2 regions of the Undibacterium sp. Di24W genome follow, and region 2 is predicted to be linked to the other one. Evidence: riboswitches for the same ligand, from Rfam matches in the RefSeq annotation. Region 2 holds a riboswitch; the other holds the start of a gene.

Region 1 (11,630 bases), on a different contig from region 2:
GTTGATTATTAATCCCTATGCCACGGTTTTTGTCGGTCGCAACAATAATGCTTAAATTTGGTACTGGGTCAGACATATTTAATAATCTTTATTTTCATACGGCTACAGGTGCCTTTATGTGTGGATGAAACACATAATTTTCAATCTCGAAGTCATCAAATTTATAATCAAAAATTGAGTCAGGCTTACGTAAGATTTTCAGACTTGGCAAAGCGAAGGTTTCGCGTGACAGTTGTTCTTTGACTTGGTCTAAGTGGTTACTGTAGAGGTGACAATCGCCGCCTGTCCAGATGAAATCGCCGACTTCTAATTCGGTTTGCTGTGCCACCATATGTGTCAATAACGCATAGGAAGCAATATTGAAGGGCACGCCTAGGAAAATATCCGCACTGCGCTGATACAACTGGCAAGAGAGACGACCATCGGCTACATAAAATTGAAAGAATGCGTGGCAGGGGGGTAACTTCATTTGCGGAATATCGGCCACATTCCATGCAGACACGATCAGGCGGCGCGAGTCTGGGTTGGTTTTGATTTGCTCAATCAATTGTTCGATTTGGTCTACATGACCGCCGTCAGGCAAAGGCCAGCTGCGCCACTGAGAGCCATAGACTGGACCTAGATCGCCATTTTCATCGGCCCACTCATCCCAAATAGAAACGCCATTTTCTTTTAAATATTTGGTGTTGGTCGAGCCCGCCAAAAACCAAATTAACTCGTGAATAATTGATCGTAGGTGCAGTTTCTTAGTAGTGACCAGCGGAAAGCCCTGACTTAAATCAAAACGCATTTGATAGCCAAAGACCGAAACTGTGCCAGTCCCAGTGCGGTCTGTCTTCACATTGCCATGCTGCTGCACGTGACGCATAAAGTCGAGATATTGTTGCATTTTACTTAGTTTTAATTAGTCGTTGAAACGGTTGAAATGCTGCTAAAGAAATTGCTATGTTCCGCATTTCTGTACAGGCATTGCAAAAAAAGCCTTTCCACTCGAAATGGCAAGACTGTGTAATTTCAGAGTAAGTGATTAGTATAACAGCTCAGCCTAATCGCTTAGGCACGCATGCTATCTTCGTGACCATCTTGACTACCTGGTGCGACTAAAGGAATTGTCATTTCAAAGCGTGCGCCTTGATTTGGCTCGCTGGTTACGCGAATGTCGCCCCCTAACACATTAGTAATGATATTAAAGGTGATACTGAGACCGAGACCGCTTCCACCTCTACCAAATTTCGTGGTGAAAAATGGTTCAAAAATTCGTTTGATGATACCCGGAGGTATACCTTTGCCAGAATCTTCAAAAACAATTAGCACCTGATCACCCTGACGTCGGGCCATACAGCGCATATAACCTTGGCTCATTCCGTCTAGTCCATGAACAACTGCGTTATTGACCAAATTACTAAATACCTGGCCTAAGGGCCCTGGATAGCTGTCGAGTTCGATGTCGTCCGGGATGTCCAGTTCAAGATTGAACGGTGTTTTTCGTAGACTGGAATGCAGCAAGGCTGCAAGCTCTTGGAAGACGATGACCAAGGTGAACTTGCGGCGTTGTGCACTCGATTGATCAACCGCAACTTGTTTGAAATCACCGACCAGTTGTGCTGCTTGTTGTAAGCCACGCATTAATAATTTACTCGACTCCGTTGCTGCTTCGACATACTGCGAAAGATCGGAACGTCGCATAGTACCTTCAGTCATTGCTTTACCTATCTGACGTGTTTCGTCACTTAAGGTGCTGGCGACCAATAGGCAATTGCCGAGCGGGGTATTGAGCTCATGGGCAACGCCTGCAACCATAGAGCCTAGAGCGGCCATGCGTTCAATCCTGGCCAGTTCATTTTGGGCGCTATTGACACTGGCCAGAGCTGCTTCTAAATGATGGTTGGCATTTTCTAATTCTTGTGTCCGTTGTCGAACCTTTGATTCCAATGTGCCAGAGTATTCGAGCAATTGCTGGTTTTTAATTTCCAGTTCTCTAAACGAGCGTTGTAAAGCTTGACGGGTAGCCTCTAAACTGACGGCGAGATGGCCGATTTCATCTTTACGATCAAAAGCTATGACTTCGTTGAGTTCGCCATTAGCGAGCATGTCCGATTTTTCGATCAGCTGCTTGATAGGCAATACTAATCGCCATTGCAGTACGACAAAAATGCAGAGTACTGACAGAAGGAAGGACGTGGCTGTCACAAAAATAGCGCGGTAGACATTCGCTGTAATCTCTGCAAGCATAATATCTTCGGCGAAAGTCAACTGAACCTCGCCGATTACTTGTTCGCCATGCATAATCGGTTCGGATTTGGTACGAAATGGCCCTTTTTGGCTTGCTTTACGTGAGGTTGTAATAAAGGTTTTTTTATCTGGCAGTGTGATGACGTTGATCTCTGAAACATTGGGGTTGGAGAATACGACTTCACTGGATAAATTGGCGATTTCTGGGGTGATTTGCCAAACAGGTTCGCTCAAAATAACAGCTAGAATTGCTGCTGAGCGCTTATGATCATCTTCGAGCTTCTGTAAGCTATCCGCTCTAATTGTACTTAACTGAGTAGGTATTAAAACGGCTGACGTAACTAATAAACCGAAAAATACGGCCAAGACCACCGCCAAGCGTAGAGTGATACGACTGATAATCGAGGAAATGAAAGTGGGTTTTTTCATGGACTCACCACTTTCTTTATTTCACTTAGGGTCAGCAGCATACGTCGTCTTTCGTTTTTACAGATATCGTGCCATGAACTGTTGGCATAAATCAGTAGTGGTTACTGGAAGGCGGTGCAAGTTCTTGTTGGTATTTATCGCAAGAAATTCTTTCTGATGGTAAAAGGTTTTAGTACTTTGCACAAGTGAAGCCATCGCAGTTATGCCAATTCAATTCGTACTAAACAGAAAAACTACAACGAGCTTGCGGTCGGCACGGGCGACATTTGATTAAATGAAAACAATTGTTTCGCTTTTAATGATTTTCACGAGCGTGATTAATGGTGTATTTTGGAATTTCGATGGTGATATCTTGTTCGCCGAGTTTTACTTGACAAGACAGGCGCGAAGTTGCTTCTAAGCCCCATGCCGCGTCGAGCAAATCTTCTTCATCATCCGTTGATTCATTTAAAGATTTAAACCCCTGACGAACTACAACGTGGCAAGTAGTGCAGGCACAAGACATTTCGCAGGCGTGTTCAATTTCGACGTCGTTTTCGACTAGCGCTTCGCATAAGGATTTTCCTTCTTCAACTGCTATGGTTTTTCCATTGGGGCAGAGTTGGGCGTGTGGCAGGATAGTAATAATAGGCATGATGTTCTTTATCTGGAAAATTATTCAAACTCGTTCAGGTTTTTACCCGCGAGAGCACTGCGTACGCTTTGATCCATGCGACGTGCGGCAAATTCTTCTGTGCCGTCAGCGAGTGCGGTGATTGCGGATTTGATGGCATCGTGGTCGTTGCCTTGCTTACTTAGGCGTAAACTTTCAATCAGTGCTTCGATTTGGCGCAATTCATCAGCGCTTAACAAATGTTTGTCGCCAGCCAAGGCGGATGCTATCGCTAATAGCAAACGATCCGCTTCGACTTGTTCTTCGCGTAAGGCACGGGCTTGCATATCGCTGTCTGAAGAACTGAATGAGTCTTGCAACATGCGTGCAATTTCATCATCTGCCAGACCATACGAGGGTTTGACGACAATAGATGACTCCACACCAGAACGCATTTCACGCGCAGAAACTGACAGTAAACCATCGGCATCGACTTGATAAGTAATGCGTATGCGGGCAGCGCCAGCCGCCATAGGTGGAATGCCACGCAATTCAAATTTAGCAAGTGAGCGACAATCGCTGACTAGTTCGCGTTCTCCCTGAACAACATGAATCGCTAAAGCGGTTTGCCCATCTTTGAACGTTGTAAATTCTTGCGCACGGGCGCAAGGAATCGTAGAGTTGCGTGGTATGACCTTTTCAGAGAGTCCACCCATAGTCTCAATACCCAAAGACAGTGGAATCACGTCCAATAGCAACCAGTCGTCACCAGCGGCGCGATTGCCTGCTAATAAATTCGCTTGAATTGCAGCACCGAGTGCGACGACTTTGTCTGGGTCAATATTCGCTAATGGCGTGGTTTCGAAAAAATCAGCAACTGCTTTGCGAACATGCGGCATCCGAGTTGCGCCGCCGACCAGGACAACGCCATCAATGTCGTCGACACTTAATTTTGCATCGCGCAAAACTTTGCGGCATGGCGTGATGGTCTTGATGACGAGATTTTCTGTAATTTCAGTAAAAATGCTTTTGGTAATCTGCAGATGCACGACGTCGCCATTCGTGAGTTTGGCGTCGATATAGGTTGAAGTCTGCGTCGATAAAATTTCTTTTGCTTCACGTGCTTTGACCATCAGCACACTGGTATCCGCATCATTTAACAAGGATAGACCGGCTTCCTGCAAAATCCAGCAGAACAGGCGATGGTCAAAATCGTCACCACCAAGTGCTGAATCACCGCCAGTTGACAAGACTTCGAATACGCCTTTACTCATACGTAAAATTGAAATATCGAAAGTGCCACCGCCTAAATCATAAACCGCATACACACCTTCAGAACCATTGTCGAGGCCGTAGGCAATCGCTGCAGCGGTTGGTTCATTGAGTAAACGAAGTACATTCAAACCCGCCAGCTTTGCCGCATCTTTGGTGGCCTGACGCTGTGCGTCATCGAAGTATGCAGGAACAGTAATGACGGCGCCGACCAAATCGTCACCTAAAGCATCTTCCGCCTGCTGGCGTAAAGTCGCGAGAATCTGCGCGGATACTTCAACTGGGCTTTTAATACCCGCGACAGTTTTCAATTGCACCATACCAGGCTCATCGTGAAAATCGTAAGGTAGATTTTCAGCGTGAGCGATATCTTTTAACCCACGCCCCATAAAACGCTTCACAGAGACGATGGTGTTCTTAGGATCTTTCGTTTGTTCCGCCTGCGCTTTGAATCCGATATGTGCATGACCGTTCGGTAAATATCTAACCACCGATGGCAATAATGAGCGACCCTCCTCATCATTGAGAATTTCAGGAATACTATTGCGTACGGTGGCAACTAAGGAATTGGTCGTTCCCAAATCAATACCAACTGCCAAACGATGTTGGTGCGGGGCAGTGGACATGCCGGGTTCTGAAATTTGCAGTAATGCCATAATCTTGTTGTGAGGATGACGCTGTATGTCGTCGGTTTTTATTAATCTGAAGTTTGCAAAAAATTACAGGGATTCACAAAACATCAGCGAAGGATTATTCAATCATCAAACGCAGCAATATCAGCCAGAAATTTTTCTAAGAATAAACAGGCGCGAATATCTTGTGCTGCTGATTGAAAATTCCCGCGAGCTATCGCCGTGCCAGCACTTGTTATCTGCGCTTTTAAACCTGCTTGCACTTCTTTTTCCAGTTGCATCATTGCTACCATATTATGGTTGTGCCTCGCATCATCAAAGGCTTCGCGCCATTCCATTTGCTGCATTAGAAAAATCGCAGGCATGCTGGTGTTCGATTCTGTTTGCAAATCAACGCCATTCAAAAGGCACAGATAGGTCGCACGTTTAAGTGGATCTTTTAAAGTTTGATAAGCTTCATTGGCTTGCGTAGCCCACTGCATGGCAACGCGCTTTTCTGCATCGCCCGATTGCACAAATTTATCGGGATGGACAGTAGACTGTACCTCGCGATAAGCGCTATCAAGTTGGGCACGGTCTAGTTCGAAGCTGGTCGGTAAATTGAACAGCGCGAAATGATTTTGCATGGTCATGAATGTCGTCGCACCTGCTTAAATACGGAAGCTTTCGCCACAACCGCACTCGTCTTTGACGTTAGGGTTGTAGAATTTAAAGCCTTCGTTCAAGCCTTCACGTGCGAAGTCTAATTCAGTGCCGTCAATGTATGGCAAGCTTTTCGGATCGACAAACACTTTCACACCGTGAGTTTCGAAGATTTGATCCTCGTCACCAACTTCGTCGACATATTCCAATTTATACGCCATACCGGAGCAACCCGTGGTACGGACGCCGAAGCGCAAGCCTATGCCTTTGCCGCGACGTTCCATATAACGGATGACGTGTTTTGCTGCTTTTTCTGTCAGAGTAATCGCCATGATCTATCCAATTTGCGCTAAAACTGCGCGAAAAATAAGTTGAATAAAGTTATTCAGCGCTATGTTTGTTTTTGTAATCGAGTACTGCTGCTTTGATCGCGTCTTCTGCCAAAATAGAGCAGTGGATTTTGACTGGTGGTAGTGCCAATTCTTCGGCGATTTCCGTGTTTTTGATGCTCAAAGCTTGATCTAAAGTTTTACCTTTAACCCACTCAGTGACTAGTGAAGATGAAGCAATCGCAGAACCGCACCCATAAGTTTTGAATTTGGCATCTTGAATCACGCCATCTGCGCCGACTTTGATCTGCAATTTCATTACGTCGCCGCAAGCAGGTGCGCCGACCATGCCGGTACCGACCGTGTCATCACCTTTTTCAAACGCGCCAACATTACGTGGATTCTCGTAGTGATCCAATACTTTTTCTGAATATGCCATGATAAAAATTCCTTTTGTAAGCTAATAATTTAGTTCATCAATGCGAAATAAACTCGCAAACTCTGTCAAATTAATGGGCAGCCCATTGAATTGTTGAAATGTCGATACCGTCTTTGTACATATCCCATAATGGCGACAATTCACGCAATTTGCCGACTTTGGATTTCAAAAGTTCTATCGTGAAATCAATGTCTTCTTCCGTCGTAAAGCGACCGATGGTAAAACGAATCGAGCTATGCGCTAATTCATCGCTGCGACCCAAAGCGCGTAAAACGTAGGATGGTTCCAAACTAGCAGACGTACAAGCTGAGCCTGAAGACACTGCAATGTCTTTAATCGCCATAATCAGAGATTCGCCTTCGACGTAGTTGAAACTGACATTCAAATTATGCGGAACGCGGTGATCCATATCGCCATTGATGTAAGTTTCTTCGATTTCACTCAAACCTTTAGACAAACGATCACGCATGGCGCGAACGTGGGCTAATTCGCTAGTCATTTCTTCTTTAGCGATGCGGAAGGCTTCACCCATACCAGCGATTTGATGCGTTGCCAAAGTGCCAGAGCGCAAGCCGCGTTCGTGACCACCACCGTGCATTTGCGCTTCTAAACGCACGCGCGGTTTGCGACGCACATACAATGCACCAACGCCTTTTGGACCATAGGATTTATGGGCAGAGAAGGAGACTAAATCGACCTTCACTTTTTCCAGATCAATTTCGACTTTGCCTGTGGCTTGTGCAGCGTCTGAATGGAAAATAATGCCTTTTTCGCGGCACAATTCACCGATCTCACCAATTGGTTGAATTACGCCAATTTCGTTGTTCACCCACATCACAGACACTAAAATCGTATCAGGGCGGATGGCTTCTTGGAGTTGTTCTATGGTGATCAACCCGTTATCTTGTGGTTGCAAATAAGTCGCTTCAAAACCTTGGCGCTCGAGTTCACGCACAGTGTCTAACACTGCTTTATGCTCGGTCTTGACGGTGATGATGTGCTTGCCTTTGCCTTTGTAAAACTGTGCAGCACCTTTTAATGCGAGGTTATTGCTTTCTGTCGCGCCTGATGTCCAGATGATTTCACGGGAATCGGCATTGACCAGTGCAGCAACATGACCACGTGCAGCTTCGACTGCTGCTTCTGCATCCCAGCCATAAGCGTGGCTGCGTGAAGCTGGATTGCCGTACTGCGCGCGCAGATAGGGGATCATTACGTCGGCAACACGCGGATCAACCGGGGTCGTCGCTGAGTAATCCATGTAAATTGGAAAGTGGGGCGCTTTCAGCGTGTCGATCAAAGTTTTTGTCAATGGCACTGATACGTGTGTAGATGCGGTAGTTGCGGCAGTCATTCAAAACTCCAAATTTTAGGAAATAGTGCGTTCGGCATGTCCGTGACGAACGATAACAATAGGTTTATCTTGGGCTTTTTGTTTTTGTTGGTTGACCAAGTCTTGCAAAGAAACAGAGTCTAAATAGTCGACCATCTTGGCGTTCAGGGTTGCCCACAAATCATGTGTCATGCAGTGAATGCCACTATCGTGATCACTGCCATGGCAATTACCTTTGCTACCGCATTGGGTGGCATCTAGTGGCTCATCGACCGCGATAATAATGTCTGCCACGGTCACATTTTGTGCCTTGCGGGCGAGATTGTAACCACCGCCGGGACCGCGCACGGATTCAACGATTTCATGGCGACGCAGCTTGCCGAATAATTGTTCGAGATACGATAAAGAAATATCCTGGCGTTGGCTAATGCCTGCCAGCGTGACCGGTCCATTGTCTTGACGTAAGGCAAGATCGATCATGGCTGTAACAGCAAATCGGCCTTTAGTGGTTAGACGCATGAGTCAATACTCCAAACTTGTTTAGTGATGCTTGGCGAAAGTCGTGAACAAACTTTAATCCCGAGCAATTGACTCAAGTATAGCAAACTTGAGTAATCTTGTCAGGTACTGCCTGATTTTGCAGAATAGGAGGGTGTGAGGGGCGTAGAGGCGAACTTGCTTGCTCGCCTCTATAAGAAATAATGTTTAGAACTCGAACTGTCCCGATATTTTATAAATACGCGGTGCGCCTGGGAATAAGTAGCCGCCCAAACTTTGCGTTACATCACGCCAGTAGAACTTGTTAAACGCATTGTTGATATCGAAGCGGAAAGTGCTGACGACGCCATTTAGCTGCGTTGTGTAGCGGGTGCCAAGATTGACTACGTTGTAGCTAGGCACGGTGACTTTATTGTCAGGGCTAAACGACTTGCTGCCTGAGTATTGCCAGGATGCGGTCAAGTGCGCGCCATTAAAGATGCTTGGTGCGTAATCGGTGAAAACCGTGGATTTAAAGTTCGGCACATTGGTCACGCGTTTGCCTTCAACTGTCGGGTCGCCCGTATTATTTTGACGCGCGTTCATTGCGGTAGCGCTGGCGCCAAGTGTCCATTCCTTGCTTAAGTTGCCTTGAGCGGACAATTCGAATCCGCGATGCTCAGCTTCCCCTGCGCTGACATAGAAATTGGCAGAATTCGTATATTCGAGTGGCTTAGTGATGCGGAATAGTGCGCCAGAAACATTGAAGTCACGGTCTAGTGCAGCTTTGAAGCCGACTTCCACTTGCTTGGATTTGCCTGCGTCGAGCATGCGATTTTCATTCTTGGTGCCAAATGGTGCTACGCCGCCGTGTTCCAAGCCTTCGCTGGCGCTGGCATACGTGCTGATGGCATTGTCAAGTTTAAATACCAGTGCCAGGTTCGGCAGATTGTAGCTTTGTTCAAAGTCGGGGCTACCTGCTTGCGCGCGGTCTACCTTCAGATGGCGTAAGCCTACGTGCAGGTCGAGTTGACTATTTAAGCTAATAATGTCTTGTGCAAAGAGTGAAGTTTCTTTATCAGTACGGCGCAAAGAAACTGGTCCTGTTTTCTTGCTTGATGGAGGTACAGCGACTGGGCGAAATAAATTGCTACTGCCCGCGTAATCGTACACATAGTCACCAAAGTAATCGCGACGTTGTGAATTGCTCAAGCCAATAGCTAATTTATGCTGCACATCGCCAGTGCTGAATTTGCCATTGAGTAGGGCTTGTGCGCCACGTAACGACTTGGACTCATTTAAACTGCGGTAGTCGTAGACATCGTAGTCACCGTTGGCGCAATAGCCAGGATATAGATCTTGTGCGCCACAACCATAGGGAAATGCAGTGTAATCATCGCGCTTGAATTCATGATGGTTGCTGGAGACGGTTGCGATCCAAGTGCTGTCTAGTTGATATTCAAAACGCAGACCAAGATTGCGATTGGTAGTCTCAACTGGCTTTGCCCATTTTTGATCATTCAGCATCAAGTCGGCGGAGATGCCGCGCGGCAGCTTGGTGCCGTTAAATAATTGAAAACCCGGTACTGATAACTGTGATTTGTGTTGGTGGTCGAGATCGATCTGGAATAAAGCTTGTGGGCTGATTTGCCAGTCAAATGCAGCGGATATAAATTGGCGTTCACCGTCGGCACCTTTGACGTAGGAGCGTAATTTTTCACCCGCCGCATTGATGCGATAACCGAATTGTTTATCTTCAGATTTGCCGCCCAGATCAAGTGCGCCATACAAAGTGCCGCGTTCGCTAGCTTCCAAAGTGATGGCGCGCACTGGGGTATTGCTAGGGCGCTTAGTGACATAATTTAAGATGCCCCCAGGTGTTGTAAGGCCAGCTTGTAAACCGCTGATGCCTTTTAAGATTTCTAGGCGTTCTTTGTTTTCTAAAGGAATGGCGGCGTCACCTGGAATTGCAAAGCCATCTTTGCGATAACTTGATGAATTATCGAGTGCGAAGCCGCGAATGGAAAACTGTTCTGCGTAGCCGATGGCGTTGTAAGCCTCGTTCACGCTGGCATCGAATTTCATCGCATCGGTGGTCTGGCGAATTCGCAAGTCTTGCAATTGATTTGCAGAGAATACGGTGATGGAGAGCGGCGTGTCTTGCAAGGTATTTTCGATAAAACCGCCGACTTTACTTGTTTCAGTTTTTCCGCTGCGGCTACCGCTGATAACGACTTCTTGCAAAGTATGCTCTTTGCTTTGGGCGTAGGCTGTGGTGGAAATAGTAAATGCTTGCGCAATCGCGATGGCAACTAGACTTAAGCGGAAATTAATACTGCAACGTGGATTGGACATGATGTGCTCTTCTACTTGGTTATGTCTGGGCGAGCCAAGCAAAAGAGGGCGGATGAGCAGAGTCATCTTGCGCTTCCCTTCGCTGGCATTATCCAGATCAGGTTCAAGGGACTATCTCACCCGTACAAAAATGCGCACAGGACCCCTAGCGAAGGCGAGACTTTAACATAAAATTTATTGGACTGAATTGGCAGCGGAGTGTAGATAGCAATTAGTTATTTGCATAAGTAAAGAGGTAATTTCTATTTTAGCTGGATTTAAATTTCTATTGCTGTTTTTTAAAGGTATTTTGGAAGCTTTTAATCGAAGTCTACTTGGCTCTAACTAAATACTGTTACTTAAATGAGTCGCCTAGAGTTAAAACGTGGCAACATTAAATCCGTTATGTTAATGTTCATCGGAAAAATTTCTAGCAGTATTTAATCTACGTTTTCTTTTGTTTTTTCTTAGGGTAAATAACATGGCAATTACAGCGGCAATGCGCACACAGATTACAGAGTTATACGTTTCTCTATTCGGCCGCGCACCAGAGCGTGACGGCTTGGCATTTTGGGTTGGTAAATTAGATGCAGGCGCAACTTACGCGCAAATCGCTCAACAAATGTTTGATGTTGATCCAGCACGTGCTTACTATCCAAAATCATCCACGAACAAAGAATTGGTAGAAAAATTCTACTCCAACGTATTGGGTCGTGCTGCTGATGCGGACGGTGTGACTTTCTGGACTGGCAAATTTGATGCAGCGGGTAAAGTGACTGTGGGTGACGTATTCTCACAAATCATCACAGCGGTAAAAGGCTACACAGGTACAGACCAAGCGGCGTTGGATTCTAAAGCCCTGTTCTTGAACAAAGTGGCAGTGGGTGAATACTACGGTTTCACCTTGAACAGCAATGAT
Region 2 (11,630 bases):
CGTGCATTCACAGTAATTTTTGGACTAGAAGAGTTCCGCATAAATGCTACCCACCACCTATTGCTCTCACCACGTCAACCTGATCGCCAGCCCGCAGGGCGTGTTGCTGCCACAGTGCACGCCGTATCACTTGACGATTGACAGCGACAGCAATCGCTTGATTACCTAACCGAAGTTCCGCAATCAAACTATGCAAGTCGGTTTCTGATGGCAAAGAACGTGGTTCGCCATTAAGTTGAATTTCCATCACAACACCTAAGATTTTTTATAAATTTCCGCGCCGGATTTCACGAACTCAATAGCTTTGACTTCCATACCTTTTTTCAGTGCATCGATTTCGCTAATACCTTGCGTCGCGGCGTAGTCACGTACTTCTTGCGTAATTTTCATAGAGCAGAAATGTGGCCCACACATGGAACAAAAGTGCGCAACTTTGGCAGAGTCTTTAGGCAGGGTTTCATCATGAAACTCGCGCGCCTTGTCCGGATCTAGACCTATATTAAATTGGTCTTCCCAACGGAATTCAAAACGTGCTTTCGATAGAGCGTTATCACGGATTTGCGCACCTGGGTGCCCCTTCGCCAGATCAGCGGCGTGAGCAGCGATTTTGTACGTAATGATGCCGTCTTTGACGTCAACTTTATTCGGCAAACCCAAATGTTCTTTCGGCGTGACGTAACATAACATCGCCGTGCCATACCAACCGATTTGCGCGGCTCCTATACCAGACGTGATGTGATCATAGCCCGGTGCAATATCAGTCGTCAGTGGCCCCAAAGTATAAAATGGCGCTTCATGACATTGCTCCAATTGCAGATCCATATTCTCTTTAATCAGATGCATAGGCACATGACCCGGGCCTTCTATCATCACCTGCACGTCATGTTTCCAAGCGATTTGTGTGAGTTCGCCTAGCGTCTCTAATTCACCCAATTGCGCTTCATCATTGGCATCGTAAATAGATCCTGGACGCAGACCATCTCCCAAAGAAAATGACACATCGTAAGCCTTCATGATTTCGCAGATGTCTTCAAAATGCTCGTACAAAAAACTCTCTTTATGATGAGCAAGGCACCACTTCGCCATAATCGAACCACCACGCGACACAATGCCCGTCATCCGTTTCGCCGTCATCGGCACATACTGCAAACGCACACCCGCATGGATCGTGAAATAATCAACGCCCTGCTCTGCTTGCTCAATCAAAGTATCGCGGAAAATTTCCCAAGTTAAATCTTCAGCCTTACCGTTCACTTTTTCCAAAGCCTGATAAATCGGCACGGTGCCAATCGGTACGGGTGAATTGCGGATAATCCATTCGCGGGTTTCATGTATGTGTTTGCCTGTCGACAAATCCATCACATTATCGCCACCCCAGCGTATCGCCCAGGTCATCTTTTCGACTTCTTCACCGATCGATGAAGTCACTGCCGAGTTACCAATATTCGCATTAATCTTCACCAAGAAATTGCGCCCGATAATCATAGGCTCCACTTCAGGATGATTGATGTTCGCGGGAATAATCGCGCGACCGCGCGCAATTTCATCGCGCACGAATTCTGGTGTAATCGTTGCAGGAATCGAAGCACCGAAAGATTGACCAGGATGCTGACGCCCCATCATCGTTGCCAGTTTTTCACCCATAGGACCAGAGTTCTTCAGATTTTCCAGATACTCCTGGCGTCGCATATTTTCACGGATCGCGACATATTCCATTTCTGGCGTGACGATACCCTGCCTGGCGTAATGCATCTGTGTGACATTCTTGCCTTGTATTGCGCGGCGTGGTTTGCGTCGCAGATTAAAACGCAGTTCATGCAGCTTAGGATCATTTAGACGTTCTATGCCGTAGTCAGAACTCGGACCCGCTAATTCTTCCGTATCATGTCGCTCAACTATCCATGCGCCGCGCACTGAAGCTAAGCCCGAGCGAATATCGATTTGCACCTCGGGATCGGTGTAAGGACCTGAGGTATCGTAGACATAAATAGGGGGATTTTTTTCAGCGCCGAACATCGCTGGCGTATCCGCTTGCGAGATTTCGCGCATAGGTACGCGGATGTCAGGGCGACTTCCTGTCACATATATTTTGCGAGAATTGGGTAAGGCTTGGATAGCGGCTTCGTCGACCTTGGCGGTGGCGGACAAAAAATGTGGGTTGGCGTTCATTTGGCTCCTTTGCTTTATTGATGGCACGGAGCCAGCAAAGGAGTTTCCAAATTAAGCGATGGCGCACCTTAAATTCAGGTGGCATCACGGCTTTGGCTGCTTCCCTTCGCTGGCATTATCCAGATCAGGTTCAAGGGTATTTCTCACCCGACAGATACAAGCTTGTCAGGACCCCTAGCGTTTTACATCGTTTATTTTACTATTACTGCTGCAATCTTTAACTACATCCCGAATACGGGAATTGCCGCCGCATTATAGCGGTGATTATTTAAAATAGGCCATCCTTACTAAAAAAAATTTCAATGTAGCTGAGCAAGATTTAACCATAGATCCAAGAAATTCTTTGGCAGTATCTAGGCGGATAAAGGACAACATTACCCGCCGGAAGGTTCTTGTACAGGCCCTAAAACCTCAATGACATCCACCATATTATGTTGGATCGCCGCTGCTAAATCATGAGTTAAAGTAGGAATCGCTTCTTCGTGATTGACCAATAATCGTGACAAACCATAGGCTCGGTTACGCCCATGCGTTTTACCCAGGTACAAGGCCATATCGGCAATCTGTAATGCACGCTCCCAGTCGCAGACATCTTCAGGCACATCAGAAAACGGCACAGAAATAAAACCCGCAGTAACCGTCACAGGAATATGCTGCGCACCAACGGCGAAAGGCGTATCACCAATCGCAATCAAAACGCGCTCAACCAAACTGGTAATTTGTTCAGGATTAGATTTAGGAGAAAAAATCAAAAACTCTTCCCCACCCCAACGCATCAACATATCTTCATCCCGCACCACATTTCGCAAGCGAGTAGCAACCTCTTTGAGAACAATATCGCCAACCGCATGTCCCCAGGTATCGTTGATATGTTTAAAATGATCAATATCTAACAAGATCATGCAATCAGGATTAACATGGCCTTCCCGACGTTCTACCTCCACTCTGCCCGGACGAGCCGCCATCAAAGCGATGAACGAACGACGATTGTGTAATCCAGTAAGAGGGTCACGTACCGCATGAAATTCCAATTGCAGATTAACTTCTTGCAATTGTTCGTTGAGCTTTTTACTCCGACGATACAGCATATAAATAAAAGCACCTGCTAACAATGCTACCAACGAAGCTAGCAAGGCGACGATTTGCTGCAAACGGTGATTTTGAATGTCTGCATCTTTAAGTGCGTTATCTTTCGCCAAAATTTCTATCTGTTTCTTACGATGCTCGGCGTCAAATTGCTCCTGTAATAAAGCGACCGCCTTAGCGCGGTCAGATCGAAAAATTTCATCACTTAATTTTTGCTGTTCACGAACCAGAGCAAGCGCTTCTTTATACATACCGGCGTTTTCGTACATCATAGAAAACTCACCTAGTATCACTTCCACGTCGGTGGTGGCATGAATTTTTCTAAAGTAATCCAAACTTTGATTGACCAATTCCGCGCCTTGCGCAATTTTTCCTTGCCCCCCTAATGCAAAACCCACATTCACTCTGGCGCCTGCCACACCCCATTTATCTTCGATAGCCTCGGACTTCGCCATTGCATCACGGGCATACATCTCAGCACGTTTAAAATCTTTCTTTATCAAGTATTGATCTGCGATATTAAATAATGCCGAGGCCACGGTATAAGGTAAGTTTTCCTCGCGACCTATTTTTAAAGCGGTCTGATATTCTTTCAACGCGTCGTCATTGCGCTTTAACATGGTCAAGGCCACACCGCGCGAGATACAAATTTCGATATAGGCTTTGGGTGCAATGGTCATCGAAGAGCCCGCTAATGCTTCAGTTGTTGCATCTAAGGCTTTCTCCGGGTCTTTCATTTGTAAATACAGAGTCGAAATCGCGCTCCAAGTCCCCATCCGGGCTTGCACCTGACGTTTCGTCAAGCGCTCGGTCAATTTCAGCATTTCGAAATACTGCTTAAGTGCTTCGTCAAATTTATGCGTGATGCTATATAGACTGGCCAAGGTGCTATGGAAACGCATTTGCACCCCAGCGGAATTAGATTTAACGACACGACTACGTAGTTTTTCTAAATGTGCAAAAGCATCTGCCCCACCAGATTTATCAAAAATATCGAAACTATCGAAGATCTCAATCAATAACAATGCATCTTCATCACGCATCGTCTTTGCCAGCGCATTGAATTCGTTGACGGTTTCTTTACCCAAACTACCTTTGCCTGCGTCATAGTACAAGCCGCTTAAAATACTGAGCGTTTCGAGCCGCACTTTAGGATCGACATTAGATGGCAGTTTGTTTTTAAACTCGATGAGTTGGCGCAAACCTTCATCATTGTTTTTATCCGCGACCGCCTGAATGGCATCCAAACGCGCCATGTCTGTAGTAAGGTCGGAGTCTGCTTGCGCGGCATTGCCGATTAGAAGTAATGCTGCGAGTACGATTATTTGCAACAAAGAATTATATTTTTCATCACTTGATGCATCCAATTTTTTGTCTTCTGAACAAATAGCTAAGTTACCAGCCAAATTAAATGGATGCCTCATGTGAATATCACCTTGCCCACGTTGCCATTGCTTGCACGAAATCTAACTGAACCGATGAATAAACAGAGCCTAGTGGGCTGTTAGCTTTTGAGTCAGTTAGTTTAAACCCTGAGAGACAATACTTTACATTGTATGCCTGTCCCTCTATGTCCAACCTAGATCCACCTTATTTGCTAGTTAGGTGCTGATCAGTTACAAATTAAGTGCCGATTGCGCTTCAAGCCAGCAAATAAACTTATAACCAAAGTTATGCTAAATCATTATTTTTGTGCATAGATCTCATATCCTAACATTTACCCCACGGCATCACGGTAATTATTTGGAACTCGATTCGAATATGCGACAGAATTAAAACACCACGCCAATTTATGCTTGTCAAATATTTAGTCACGTGATTTAGAACTGATGATTCCTGCGCAATCTGATGTCGTTAGTACAAAATAATCTGAAAAAGCTGCGATATTTTCTAGCAAAGTCGAATGCTCATTTATAATCAAAGGTTTCGCTTAATGACTGACACCCTCTCTACAATTAGAGAGCTTCCTCAGTCCCCGGTCTTTAACTTCTATCGTCTGCCACTATCATGGAATTAGCCAAGTCTTTTGAACCTGCCAACATCGAATCCTTCTGGCGTACAGAGTGGGAAAAGCGCGGATATTTCACCGCGTCTACCGATGAATCACAACCTTCATTCAGTATCCAGCTGCCGCCACCCAACGTCACTGGCACTTTGCACATGGGTCATGCTTTCAACCAAACCATTATGGATGGCTTGACACGCTACTACCGTATGCGTGGCCATAACACGGCATGGGTACCGGGCACAGATCACGCCGGTATCGCGACACAAATCGTAGTCGAACGCCAGCTCGATGCACAAAAAATTTCCCGCCATGATTTGGGTCGTGAAAAATTCTTAGAAAAAGTCTGGGAATGGAAAGAAAAATCCGGTTCCACCATCACCGGCCAAATGCGCCGCATGGGTGCTTCTGCCGATTGGAAACGTGAATACTTTACGATGGATGCAGAACGCTCCAAGGTCGTGACCGAAGTGTTCGTACGATTGGTAGAACAAGGTTTGATCTACCGCGGCAAACGTTTGGTGAACTGGGACCCAGTCTTGGGTACCGCCGTATCTGATTTGGAAGTGGTGTCGGAAGAAGAAGACGGCTCCATGTGGCATATTCGTTATCCATTCGCCGATGGTAGCGGTCACTTAACCGTTGCGACTACACGTCCTGAAACTTTGCTCGGCGACGTGGCGGTTGCAGTTGATCCAACTGATGAGCGCTACACTGCTTTCGTCGGCAAAATGCTCAAACTACCTTTGACCGATCGTGAGATTCCTGTCATCGCCGATAGCTATGTCGACAAAGAGTTCGGCACAGGCTGCGTCAAGATCACGCCTGCGCATGACTTCAACGATTACGCCGTTGGTCAACGTCATAATTTAGAAATGATCAGCATTTTAACGTTGGATGCCAAGATCAATGAAAACGGCCCAGCGGTTTACCAAGGCATGGATCGCTTCGTCGCTCGTAAACAAATGGTGTCCGACCTCGATGCACAAGGTTTGCTCGAATCAGTAAAGCCTCACAAACTCATGGTGCCACGTGGTGACCGTACCAATGTCGTGATCGAACCGATGTTGACCGATCAATGGTTCATGGCGATGAGCAAACCAGCTCCAGGAGGCACGCATTTCCCAGGCAAATCGATTGCCGAAGTCGCGCTGGAAAAAGTGGCGAACGGTGAAGTGAAGTTCGTACCAGAAAACTGGAGCACGACCTACAACCAATGGCTGAACAATATTCAAGACTGGTGTATTTCACGTCAGCTCTGGTGGGGTCATCAAATCCCGGCATGGTATGGCGACAATGGCGAAATCTTCGTCGCACGCGATGAAGCAGAAGCCAAATCGAAAGCGGCTGCCGCAGGCTACACAGGCGCATTGAACCGCGATAACGACGTACTCGATACGTGGTTCTCGTCTGCTCTCGTGCCATTCTCGACAATGGGCTGGCCAGAGTTGACGGTCGATAGCAAACTGTTCTTGCCATCTTCTGTTTTGGTTACGGGCTTTGACATCATCTTCTTCTGGGTTGCGCGTATGGTCATGATGACCGCGCACTTCACCGGTAAGGTGCCATTCCACACGGTCTATGTCCACGGCTTGGTGCGCGATTCTAGCGGCCAAAAAATGTCCAAATCCAAAGGCAATACATTAGACCCTATCGATTTGATCGATGGCATCACGGTTGACGAACTCGCGGCAAAACGCACCGTTGGCTTGATGAATCCAAAACAAGCAGCGAGCATCGACAAAGCCACGCGCAAAGAATTCGCTGATGGCATCCCAGCTTACGGCACAGATGCGTTGCGCTTCACGATGGCAAGCTACGCCTCACTCGGCCGCAACATCAATTTCGACTTAGGTCGCTGCGATGGCTATCGTAATTTCTGCAATAAATTGTGGAACGCGACGCGCTTTGTATTGATGAATACCGAAGGACAAGATTGTGGTTTCACTGGCACAGCAACAGACAATGATCTCGACTATTCACAAGCCGACAAATGGATCATCTCGACCTTGCAACGTACAGAAGCAGAATTAGAAAAAGGTTTTTCTGACTACCGCTTCGACAACATCGCATCCGCTATCTATAAATTTGTGTGGGATGAATACTGCGATTGGTATTTGGAAGTCGCGAAAGTCCAAGTACAACAAGGCACCCCAACGCAGCAACGTGCAACGCGTCGCACTTTGTTACGCGTGTTAGAAGTCACGCTGCGCATGGCACACCCAGTGATCCCATTCGTCACCGAAGCATTATGGCAAACGGTCGCGCCATTGGCAGGCAAAACCTTGAATCCTGCGGGCGATTCCATCATGATGCAAGCCTACCCATTGGTGAACGCGGAAGCAATCGACGAAGCCGCAGAACATTGGATGACAGGCCTCAAAGCTGCCATCGACGCTTGCCGTAACTTGCGCGGTGAAATGCAATTATCACCAGCAGTCCGCGTACCGCTGTTACTTCAACCAGCGAACACAGCTGACAAATCCCGCATGGAAAGCTACGCACCATACATGGCTGCTTTGGCGAAATTATCTGAAGTGCAGATCGTCGATGTCTTACCAGATTCACCAGCACCAGTCTCCATCGTCGGCGAAACCAAGCTGATGTTGAAAGTAGAAATCGACGTCGCTGCAGAACGCGAACGCCTCTCGAAAGAAATGGCAAAACTCGAAGCTGAAATCAATAAGGCTCAAGCTAAACTCAGCAATGAAAGTTTTGTGGCACGTGCACCGGCAGCGGTGGTCGAACAAGAGAAAGAACGCGTCGCGGGCTTCTCTGCGACTTTGAGTAAGATGCAGGAGTCGTTTGCTAAGTTGGGATGAGATTGATATGTAGGGTGGGCACGGCTTCATCGTGCCCACGGTCGATGAAGGTGAAAAATAAAATAGACCTCCGCGTGGGCACAAAAACGTGCCCACCCTACATAGCTAAATATCAAGGACTATTGAAATGCTTAGAAAATTCAAAGATGGATTAATATTTGGAGCGGGGTTTTCGGTTGCATTCTTGGTGTTGAGTTATCTAGGATTTCTCCTCTTTACGAACATGAAGTGGACTAACAACACACCTGTATCAGAAAATGGTGAGCACATTAAAGTTGTGAAAGAAATTCCTTTTCATGAACTTAGTCCTGAAGAGCAAATCAATCGAGCAAGTGTCATTGCCCTTGCGAAGCATGAAAAACTACCGAATGGAAAGTATGCCGCCGTCGTCAAAGAATTTATAAAGAAAGACCCGAATACGACCGTCTACTACAAAATTGGCGATGAGTATCCAAGAAATCCCAACGCACCTGAAGTGGATAAGTCATACGCGGAGAATATGTTGATATTTTTCACTGGTTCACCAGCAACCATGGTTAGCTCCTTTACATATTCAGGCGAACGAATTTCTAGTCTTGGCGATATGCCGATAGAGGTGTTGCGAAATAAAAGCAGGGGAAAATCAAATTAGCTGTCCTAGCCACACACAGCTTTGCGCGTAGGTGCGTCCTGATTCTTAAATCCATTCACTACTTCATGTGCGCGATTACGTTACGCTAATTGCACCTTCAGCCATATAAGGCGGGTACACCCTTCGCTGCTTAGCCTCTGTGTACGTGGTTGATAGAGCGATCTACAGCGCGGTTTGAGCCCCCCCCCCCTCTACATGACCACTTTTTCAAGCGAGGTATAGATGTTGTGCTTAGCAGCTCAACCTACTTGCTATCGCACCCACCATGCGATTTAGTTACAAACGTTCATGATGACCAAGCACATTGACTTCGCTCGCCAACAGCCACCCTGCACGTACGCCAAGGTAGGGATCGTGCGATGCCAGAGCATTACTCTCCGCTGCCATGACCACGAAGTACCACTTTTGCCCATACTCAACGACACTGGCAAGTGCTACACCCTTACTATTTTTCAAATAGCTTCGTAGCACGTTACCGAACGCAGCTCGGTTTAAGAATTCACTCAAGCCTTGATCATATTGATCGTTTATCTTTGGGGCTAAACGCAGCTTCACTTCTCGCCTCGCCACAAAATGGAAAGATCGATCGAGGCTGCTTCTTGGAAGTACCGTGTCATGCAGAAACGGAATGGTGTCGCCGTCACGTAAGTTGGATAGACTACCGGTATGATACTTATCAACCGGATCTCCGCAACATCCCTCACTCACACTAAGTGCACGTCCTCCGTCAGATGAAACACGCAGCAAGCGTAAGGGGAAAACTGCTGGCGAGCGCACTGCAAAACCATTCTGAGTGCCATACCAAATGACAGTCGCACCACCTTCTGCACACTGAGCGCTACCGATATAAACAATATCGACTATGCCATCATGGTCGATATCAAGGAGGTAAAACGACTTGATTTCACTTGGCTCTAGTGAGCGCTGAATGAATGAGCAATCCTGTCCTTCAAATGGATCAGACGTCGAAATCGCCGCGAGGTAACTCTGCTTTAGCTTATTCTTTACTTGTTGAAATTGCGACGCTGGTAGTGTGGGCGCTCGCCCAATATTCAACCAAGTTCGCGATTCCGGGAATAGTGCCTCTGATACACGCACATAGTCGAACTCATCGGCTTGAGCAAGCTGATTAAGGCCAATTATGCATACTAAGATGAGCAAGAAACGATGTATCTTTGATGAGAGTTTCATGGTTCCTACTTTCTATTGAAGCCTTGTCGAGCGGGTAAAACACGCACCGCCTATTCTATGTATATAGTTGATCGAGCATTCTACCCGCCTTTCATAACTTCAAGTGCTCACATAACCACGGTAGATAACCAAGCAATCACTGCGCTTTTGCCGCCTCGGCCTTAGCTTCCTCAACTTCTTTCGGATTCATTTGCGACTCGGCATAGCGACGATACGTCACGGCGTCGTCATACTCGCCTGCAAGAATAAACCATTTCATAGCCTCAACTCTATCGATCGCAACACCTTTTCCTTTGAAGTACATTAGTCCTAATTGATATTGCGCACTAGCGTTCTTTTGTTGCGCTGCCTTTAAAAAAAGATCATGTGCTTTGTCATAGTCACGTGAAACGCCAATCCCACTCACATATAAAACTCCCAAGCTATACTGTGCGTCCGCATACCCAAGTTCCACTGCCTTGTTGAACCAATAGACAGCCATACCGTAATTGGGGGCGCCCCCCTTGGCTTTTGCGTACATTCGGGCGAGATTGACTTGAGCCCGGACATTATTCTGTGAGGCTGCCTTTTCGAACAGCGCTTTCGCCTCGACGTAATTCTGCGCGACACCTTCACCCTTTAAATACATTAAGCCAAGATTAAACTGTGCATCGGACTTGCCTTGGTCTGCAGCCTTCCTAAACGCAGCGGCAGCGGCCGGAAAATTCTGCTGCTCATACAATGCCACGCCATCCGAAAAATCATCGGCGTGAGCAAGCAGACTCAAGGTGCTAAAAACCACACTCAGCAATACTTTCACAAACAATTTCATAATTGCCTCTCGCTTCCCAGTTAGGTTCGAATCATATCCAACAGATGACGTTCAATCTCGGCGCGTCCTTCGGTGCTGGTCATCGCCACAATCACATCGCCAGCGCGTAGCAGGTAGTCGTCATCAGGATTAAAGGTCCAGCCATTGTCAGCGCGCACCGCAATCAAAATATAGTCCGGGCTACGAAGCCGCAGCATACCCATCGGCGTGGCAGGGAAATTGTGCGGTGTCGCGACCTCCTCAACCCGCAGATTTTTTTCGGATTTCAACATCTCATCCAAAAAACTCACCACATGTGGTCGTACCATCGCAGACGCCATACGCATGCCGCCGGTAAAGTCGGGGCAAATCACTTCATCAGCACCCGCCTTACGCATCTTTTCCACATTACGCAGCTCATGTGAACGCGCCACAATACGCAATTGTGGATTCAGCTGCTTGGCAGTAATGATGATCATCAGATTACGTGAATCATCACCCGTCACAGCAAACAAGCCGCGCGCATCGGTGATGTCCGCACCAAGCAAAAGATCGTCGTCAGACGCATCGCCATGCAAATACAGCAGGTTGGGAAACTTATCTAAGAATTCGTCGAAGTGAGTTTGTTCAGGATCAATAGCGACGAGCTGGCGCCCTGTCTTTTGCAACTCATGTGCCACATTACGACCGACCCGCCCAAAGCCGCAGACGATAAAATGCTGTCGCAATTGTTTAATACGTTTTTCCATTCGTCGTCTCCGCAGGGAATAATCCAGATCTTTCTCAAGAAAAAAAACAGTCAAACTAGTGAATAAAAAGGTCAGGACACCCAAGCCTGCAATACTCATCACGCCAGCAAACACCTTGGCACCGAATGATGTGAGTGGCACGCCTTCACCATAACCAACCGTGGAGATCGTGATCAGCGTCATATAG

The links. Region 2 has a riboswitch for thiamine pyrophosphate ahead of thiC (phosphomethylpyrimidine synthase ThiC). Riboswitches for the same ligand answer to the same signal wherever they lie in the genome.
Region 1: it holds a riboswitch for thiamine pyrophosphate, as region 2 does, so the genes downstream of both, ACO0KZ_RS15140 (TonB-dependent siderophore receptor) here and thiC (phosphomethylpyrimidine synthase ThiC) in region 2, are expected to answer to the same signal.

What each region holds. Positions count from the first base shown of each region.
Region 1 covers NZ_JBMPOP010000007.1:53-11,682, reverse strand. The annotation lists gene ACO0KZ_RS15190 (dihydrofolate reductase) at 1-76, opposite strand, end outside; gene ACO0KZ_RS15185 (thymidylate synthase) at 95-889, opposite strand; gene ACO0KZ_RS15180 (sensor histidine kinase) at 1,054-2,661, opposite strand; gene fdx (ISC system 2Fe-2S type ferredoxin) at 2,957-3,295, opposite strand; gene hscA (Fe-S protein assembly chaperone HscA) at 3,316-5,181, opposite strand; gene hscB (Fe-S protein assembly co-chaperone HscB) at 5,280-5,783, opposite strand; gene iscA (iron-sulfur cluster assembly protein IscA) at 5,808-6,131, opposite strand; gene iscU (Fe-S cluster assembly scaffold IscU) at 6,181-6,567, opposite strand; gene ACO0KZ_RS15150 (IscS subfamily cysteine desulfurase) at 6,638-7,855, opposite strand; gene iscR (Fe-S cluster assembly transcriptional regulator IscR) at 7,937-8,419, opposite strand; gene ACO0KZ_RS15140 (TonB-dependent siderophore receptor) at 8,606-10,732, opposite strand; TPP riboswitch at 10,790-10,889, opposite strand; partial or broken gene ACO0KZ_RS15135 (DUF4214 domain-containing protein) at 11,193-11,630, shown strand, end outside.
Region 2 covers NZ_JBMPOP010000005.1:169,121-180,750, reverse strand. The annotation lists gene ACO0KZ_RS12350 (endonuclease domain-containing protein) at 1-41, opposite strand, end outside; gene thiS (sulfur carrier protein ThiS) at 47-247, opposite strand; gene thiC (phosphomethylpyrimidine synthase ThiC) at 256-2,169, opposite strand; TPP riboswitch at 2,254-2,355, opposite strand; gene ACO0KZ_RS12335 (tetratricopeptide repeat-containing diguanylate cyclase) at 2,544-4,679, opposite strand; gene ACO0KZ_RS12330 (valine--tRNA ligase) at 5,263-8,082, shown strand; gene ACO0KZ_RS12325 (hypothetical protein) at 8,210-8,713, shown strand; gene ACO0KZ_RS12320 (hypothetical protein) at 8,990-9,904, opposite strand; gene ACO0KZ_RS12315 (tetratricopeptide repeat protein) at 10,041-10,715, opposite strand; gene ACO0KZ_RS12310 (potassium channel family protein) at 10,736-11,630, opposite strand, start outside.